DNA from 2 places in the Methylobacterium mesophilicum SR1.6/6 genome. Region 1 is predicted to be linked to the other one. Evidence: predicted binding sites of a transcription regulator. Region 1 holds the regulator's gene; the other holds the start of a gene.

The links. The regulator LexA, encoded in region 1, represses DNA repair genes until DNA is damaged. The targets are predictions, from matches to a motif close to TGTTCNNNNTGTGTTCNG.
Region 2: a site for LexA is predicted at 2,355-2,372, ahead of recA (recombinase RecA). Genes of this name have one in related genera too.

The regions. Positions count from the first base shown of each region.
Region 1 is NZ_CP043538.1:5,033,040-5,036,535, reverse strand. It holds gene MMSR116_RS23840 (NRAMP family divalent metal transporter) at 1-210, opposite strand, end outside; gene MMSR116_RS23835 (hypothetical protein) at 291-506, shown strand; gene MMSR116_RS23830 (hypothetical protein) at 545-1,015, opposite strand; gene lexA (transcriptional repressor LexA) at 1,252-1,977, shown strand; gene MMSR116_RS23820 (ComEC/Rec2 family competence protein) at 1,971-3,496, opposite strand, start outside.
Region 2 is NZ_CP043538.1:5,599,889-5,603,384, forward strand. It holds gene cckA (cell cycle histidine kinase CckA) at 1-888, shown strand, start outside; gene recA (recombinase RecA) at 1,202-2,263, opposite strand; gene rpsQ (30S ribosomal protein S17) at 2,888-3,151, opposite strand; gene rpmC (50S ribosomal protein L29) at 3,173-3,388, opposite strand; gene rplP (50S ribosomal protein L16) at 3,401-3,496, opposite strand, start outside.

The DNA of each region.
Region 1 (3,496 bases):
GGCGGTCCCGAGCCGGACCGTCAGCTCCTGGACGACGTAGAGGATCGGCACCAGCAGGATCTGCAGGAGCAGCAGCGAGTAGCCCCAGCGCGCGCCGCTCTGGGCCGCCGTGATCAGGCTGCCGACATCCGTATCGGCGAGCATCACGACCAGTCCCGGGCCCGCGGCCTTGAGGAACGCGGACAGGCGGGGCAGGGAAGCGCTGGGCACGGCTCGGGAACAGTCCCGGGCGGCGGCAGTTCCGGCGGACGCCTGCGGCGTTTTCCCGGGAGCCCGCGGGAGGAATTGAGATGGCGGAGAGCACGGATCGGGGTTCCGGCTGGAGCCTTCAGGCGAGCGCCGTGCCCGACGGGGTGCGCCTGGAACTCGCCCTATCCGACCTCGGCGGCGCGCCGGTCACCGCCGCCATCACCCTGGACCGGGCGGAGGCCCGCGCCTTCGCCCGCGCGCTGCTGGCGGCGGCTGGGGACGCGACCGAGCGCACCTTCCCCAAGCCGGGGACCTGAGCCGGGGACCTGACGGGCGCGGGCGCCGGGCCCGCGGTTCAGCGCAGGATCAGGCCCGGATTGCGGCCCGGAAGCCGCGGAACCACCGTGCCGCGCTTCTCGATCGGCGCGTCGCACGCGTAGGCGAACTCTGTCTTCAGCGGATCGAACACGGTCTCGCCGGTGATCCGGCAATCCTCGCGCACGGTCTCGTCGAGATAGGCCCGGGCCGCGGTCCGGAAGCGCTTCACCCGCGTCGCCTCGGGCTCGGGATCGATCCGGACCTCGCTCAGGTTGCAGCCGGCATATTCCCGCAGGGCGTTCGAGACGATCAGCATCCGGCGCACTTGCCGGTTGTCGTAGACCTCGTAGGGCTCCTTGCAGCCGATCGTCACCACCTGCGGGGTCAGCGCGACGTAGTTCCGGGAGATGTAGGAGAACCCGGTCGTGCAGCCGGCGAGCGCCAGGCCGAGGGTCACCACGCCGAAGGTCACCACGCCGAGGGGCAGCAGAGCTGCGGGTCGTCGCATCCTCGTCATCCCAGCCCGATCCACGCCGCGCCCCGGGCTTATCCCCGGACGGCCGGCTGGACGCATTGAAACGGCTCCGCTTGCGCCGTCAATGCGTTTCTCCCCGGCAGGCGGCCGCCACGCACGCAAGCGTGGCCATATCTCTCTTGCGGAACACTTGCGGAACGTTTAACGTGTTCGTGATTTGTTTCTGTGGCCGCCACGAGGCGGTCCCTCAAGCCGCGAGGCCCACGTCGATGCTCACGCGCAAGCAGCTGGACCTCCTGCGCTTCATCCAGAACCGCATGCAGGAATGCGGCGTCCCGCCGTCCTTCGACGAGATGAAGGACGCCCTCGACCTGAAGTCGAAGTCGGGCATCCACCGGCTGATCACGGCCCTCGAGGAGCGCGGCTTCCTCCGGCGCCTGCCGAATCGGGCGCGCGCCATCGAGGTGATCCGCATCCCCGAGAGCCTGACGCAGGCGGCCGCGGCCCAGGCGCCCGCCGAGCCCCGCCGGTTCACCCCGAGCGTGGTGGAGGGTGGCAAGTCCAAGCAGCCACCGCTGCCCGCCAATGCCCGCATGATCGACGAGGCCGGACGGGCGGTGTCGATCCCCGTCATGGGCCGGATCGCGGCCGGCACGCCGGTCTCGGCGATCCAGAACCAGAGCCACGCCATCACCCTGTCGCCGGACTTCCTGGCCGGCGGCGAGCACTACGCCCTGGAGGTGCGCGGTGATTCGATGGTCGAGGCCGGCATCCTCGACGGCGACCTCGTGGTGATCCGCAAGCAGGACACCGCCAACACGGGCGATATCATCGTGGCCCTGATCGACGACGAGGAGGCGACGCTCAAGCGCCTGCGCCGCCGCGGCTCCTCGATCGCCCTGGAGGCCGCCAACCCGGCCTACGAGACCCGCGTCCTCGGGCCCGACCGGGTCCAGATCCAGGGCCGCCTCGTGAGTCTCGTCCGCCGCTACTGAAGCGGTTCGGCGGGCGCGTCGCCGGGCGCGTCCCCGCCGCTCGATCCGTCGGCCTCAGCCGGGGCCGCAGGCTCCTCCATGGCGCGACTGCTGTCGACTGCGGCGGTCATCGGCGGTGCCGGCTTCGTGTCCCGGTGCGGTCGCCACGGCAGGCCGCGATCACCGGTCCGGGCGTAGCGCGCGGTGAACCCGCCGGGTTCGGCCCGGAGCGCCACGGCTCCGTGATCCGCCAGGACATGCCGGTCGATCACGAGGGGCCCCGTGCAGGTCGGGGGCGCCGCGAGGCCGGTGATCAGCACCGCGGCCCGGGCGCAATCCTCCGGGAAGGCGCGGCGATCCCGGACCAGCGCGACCGCCCGCCCATCCGGCAGGCGCGCGGTGCATCCGAGCCGGTCGCAGCGCCCGCTTCCGGACGGCGTGACCAGCGCGCCGGGGCGCCGCCCGTCGCCGTCCGCCTTCAGCCACTGTTCCAGCACGAAGCCGGAGGGGCTGCCCAGGGCGGCGAGGCGGCCGTCCGGCCCCCGCACCGCCGCGCCGCCGCCCTGCCGGTCGACGTAGACGTCGTAGCGGTCCGGCAGCACGGTGAGCCAGAGCCCCAGCAGGAGGGGCGGCCCGGCGAGCCAGCGCAGGCGCGAGACCGGGAGCGTCGCCAGCAGCAGGCTTGCGGTCAGCAGGGTCAGCGCCGCGGTTCCGAAGGCCGGCAGCACGAGGATGGCGCGCTCGAACCCGGCGATCCACTCGGAAATCGCCAGCATGCCCCCCACCGCCTGACCCATCAGCCACCAGACCGGCCGGTCGAGGGCGAAGGGATAGGCCAGGATCCCGAGGACCGCGGCGGGCATCACCACCAGGGAGACGAGGGGCAGCGTCAGGGCGTTGCCGACGAGCCCGAAGGGCTGCACGGTCTGGAAGTGGTAGGTGGCGAAGGGCGCGGTGGCGACCTGCGCCACCAGGGTCGTGGCCAGGGTCCCGGTGACCGCCGACAGGCCGCTGCCCACAAGGCGCCCGATCCGTCCCGCCCCGGGGCGCACGAACAGCCGGCCGTCGATCAGGCGCGCGCAGGCGATCAGCCCCGCCACCGCCCCGAACGACATCTGGAAGCTCGGGCCGAGCAGGCCCTCCGGCTCGCGGGCGAGCGCGATCAGGGCGGCGAGCGCGAGGTTGCGCATCGACAGGGCCGGCCGGTCTGCCAGGATCGCGCCCAGCATGATCAGGGTCATGATCAGCGAGCGCTCGGCGGCGATGTCCCAGCCCGAGAAGGCGCAGTAGGCGGTCACGCCCACCATGGCGAAGCCGGCCGCGATCTTCTTGATCGGCCAGACCAGCGCGCAGTACGGCACCAGGGCGAGGGCCGCCCGGACCAGCCAGAACACCACGCCGGCGGCCAGCACCATGTGGAGCCCGGAGATCGACACCACGTGGTAGATGCCGGCGGCGCGCAGCGCGTCGTTGGTCGCCGGCCCGATCAGCCCGCGCTTGCCCGTCACCAGGGCCGCCGCGACCGCCCCCGCCTGCCCGC
Region 2 (3,496 bases), 570 kb from region 1:
GCCCGCGACGCCATGCCGGACGGCGGCAAGCTGATGATCCGCACCGAGAACGTCACCGATCCGGGGACCACCGCCGGCGCCGAAGGGCGAGGCGGAGCTCCGGCGGGCGACCACGTGCTGATCGAGGTCCGCGACACCGGCCAGGGCATCCCGTCCGAGCTGATGGAGAAGATCTTCGAGCCGTTCTTCACCACCAAGGAGATCGGCAAGGGCACCGGCCTCGGCCTCTCGACGGTGTTCGGCATCGTCAAGCAGTCCGGCGGCACCATCGACGTCCAGTCGACGATGGGCGAGGGCACGGCCTTCCGCATCTACCTGCCGCGGCACGTGCCGGTCGCCGAGCCGGAGGAGGTGCCGACGCCGGCCCTGCCGCGCGCGGAGCCGGGCGCGCTCCCGAAGCCGGATGCCGCGGAGGGCGCGAAGCCGGATCTCAAGCCGTCCGAGCCCGCCCCGCCCGGCGAGGCCGCACCGGGCAAGGCCGGGGTGCCGGCGCCGCGCAAGCCCGCGGCCGACCATACGGGGCAGGGCACCATCCTGCTCGTGGAGGACGAAGATCCGGTGCGCGCGGTCAACAGCCGGGCGCTCTCGGCCCGCGGCTACACCGTGCTGGAGGCGGCCTCGGGCCTTGAGGCCCTGGCCATCGTCCGCGAGGGCCTGCAGCCCATCGACCTCGTGGTCTCCGACGTCGTCATGCCCGAGATGGACGGCCCGACCCTGCTCCGAGAGGTGCGCAAGCACCAGCCCGACCTGAAGGTGATCTTCGTCTCCGGCTACGCCGAGGACGCCTTCCGCAAGAACCTGCCGGAGGGCGAGACCTTCAACTTCCTGCCCAAGCCCTTCAGCCTGAAGCAGCTCGTGGAGACCGTGAAGAAGACGATGGTGGATTGAGGCGGGGCCGCGCGCCAGCGCCCGGGCTCTCCCGGGCGGCATGCCCGGGTTCTCGCAGTGTCCGTTCCATGGCGAGCGCCGGCGTCCTTGCGAGCGGAGCGAAGCGATCCGGCCGCACAACGACGGCCAGCCTCGCGCCGCCCTGGGTTCACCTTCGCTGCGCTCGTGATGACGGCGCACAGCACGCGCGCAGCCGCGACGCGGCCGTGTCCTACCCCGGAACGGGAAGCGGCCCCGGAGAGACTCCGAGGCCGCCAAAACTCAAGCGTCGATCAATGCGCCGCCCGCCCTCTCAGGCCCGCGGCGGCGCGTCTTACGCCTCGCCCTCGTCGAGGTCGTCCGCCGTCGGGGCGGCGTTCTCCAGGATCTTCTCGGCGACCAGACCGGAATTCTGCCGGATCGAGCCCTCGATCTCCGCGGCGATCTTCGGGTTGTCGCGCAGGAAGCCTTTCGAGTTCTCGCGGCCCTGGCCGAGGCGCTGGCTGTTATACGAGAACCAGGCGCCGGACTTCTCGACGATCCCGGCCTTCACGCCGAGGTCGATCAGCTCGCCGACCTTCGACACGCCCTCGCCGAACATGATGTCGAATTCGACCTGCTTGAAGGGCGGCGCGACCTTGTTCTTCACCACCTTGACGCGGACCTGATTGCCGATCGCCTCGTCCCGGTCCTTGAGGGTCGAGATACGGCGGATATCCAGGCGCACCGAGGCGTAGAACTTCAGGGCGTTGCCGCCCGTGGTCGTCTCGGGGCTGCCGTACATGACACCGATCTTCATCCGGATCTGATTGATGAAGATGACCATGCAGTTCGAGCGCGAGATCGAGCCGGTCAGCTTGCGCAGGGCCTGACTCATCAGGCGGGCCTGGAGACCGGGCTGGCTCTCGCCCATCTCGCCCTCGATCTCGGCCCGCGGAGTCAGCGCGGCCACCGAGTCGACCACCAGCACGTCGATGGCGCCGGAGCGCACCAGCGTGTCGGTGATCTCGAGCGCCTGCTCGCCCGTGTCGGGCTGGGAGATCAGCAGGTCGTCGAGATTGACGCCGAGCTTGCGGGCGTAGACCGGGTCAAGGGCGTGCTCGGCATCCACGAAGGCGCAGACGCCGCCCTTCTTCTGGGCCTCCGCAATGGTGTGCAGCGCCAGCGTCGTCTTGCCGGACGATTCGGGGCCGTAGATCTCAATGACGCGGCCGCGCGGCAGGCCACCGACGCCGAGCGCGATGTCGAGACCCAGAGAGCCGGTCGAGACAGTCTCGACCTCCTGCACCTTGTCGGACTTCCCGAGCCGCATGATCGAGCCCTTGCCGAAGGCGCGCTCGATCTGAGACAGGGCGGCGTCAATGGCCTTGGACTTGTCCTTGTCCACCGGGGGCATGTCGACCACTTTCAATGCGGGCTGGGCCATCTGGCGGGCTCCTTATGAAGGGGTTGGACGCAGTTCACAACGCGCGTCGCCACGGCCTCTATGTACCTGTTTTGTTCTCTATCGGCAAGGGCTGTAGGGCTGCTCGGCCGCCGGCTGGCCGCGAAATTCTGCGTGCGTCTCGGATAAAGCTGCGACGACAGCAACCCGTCCGGAGTCTCGACCGGGGAGGGCGAGATTCGCGGGCGCACGGTACGCGACACGAGATCGGAGAGCCTCAGATCGGCGATCCAAGCCACGCACTCATACTGAGGAGCGGCAAGGGGCCGCGCAGGCCTCGAAGACGCCCTCCAGATCGCCCCGAGATCCCTGGAGCTTTCGATGGCCGCCCTCGCACGCGGGCATCTCGGCATAAGGACGGGATCACTCGATCACGCACAGCAGCGTACGATCGTGGACCGTGCCGCAGGCGCTCGTCCGGACCCCACCGGCCGCAGGCACCGAAAACGACGACGCCCGGCACGAATCCGGCTCTTGCGAGTCGAAATGCGTCCGGGCGTTCGTCGTTCCGCTCAGACGGCGCCCCCGGGATGGACGCCGCTTCAGGCACCATCCCGCTGCGCCGCCGGGTCGGGATCAGGCGGCTTCGCCAGCCTCGGCCTGGGCAACCTCGCCCTCGACCAGCTTCCAGGTCTTGGTCTTCGAGTAGGGCCGGCACTCCTCGATGAACACCGTCTGCCCGACCTTGGCGACATTCGCCTCGTCGTGCGCGTGGTAGTTCTTGGAGCGGCGGACGGTCTTCTTCATCACCGGGTGCGTGAAGCGGCGCTCCACCTTCACCACGATAGTCTTCTCACCCTTGTCGCTGACGACGGTGCCCTGCAGGATGCGCTTCGGCATGGTTGTCTCCTAAAACCCGCCTCAGCCCTTGGCCTGCTGCAGCGTCTTGGCACGCTGCAGAGTCCGGACACGGGCGATGTCGCGACGGACCTCGCGGACGCGGGCGACGTTCTCGAGCTGGCCGGTGGCCCCCTGGAAGCGCAGGTTGAACTGCTCCTTCTTGAGGTTGATCAACTCGTCATTCAGCTGATCCGGCGACAGCGCCTTCAGATCAGACACTCGTTGGGTCGACTTCACGATATCCTCCGTTCAGTCGGCGATGCGCTGGACGACCCGCGTGCGGATCGGGAGCTTCGCGGCGCCGAGGCGGAGCGCCTCCTTGGCGATGTTGTCGGCAACGCCGTC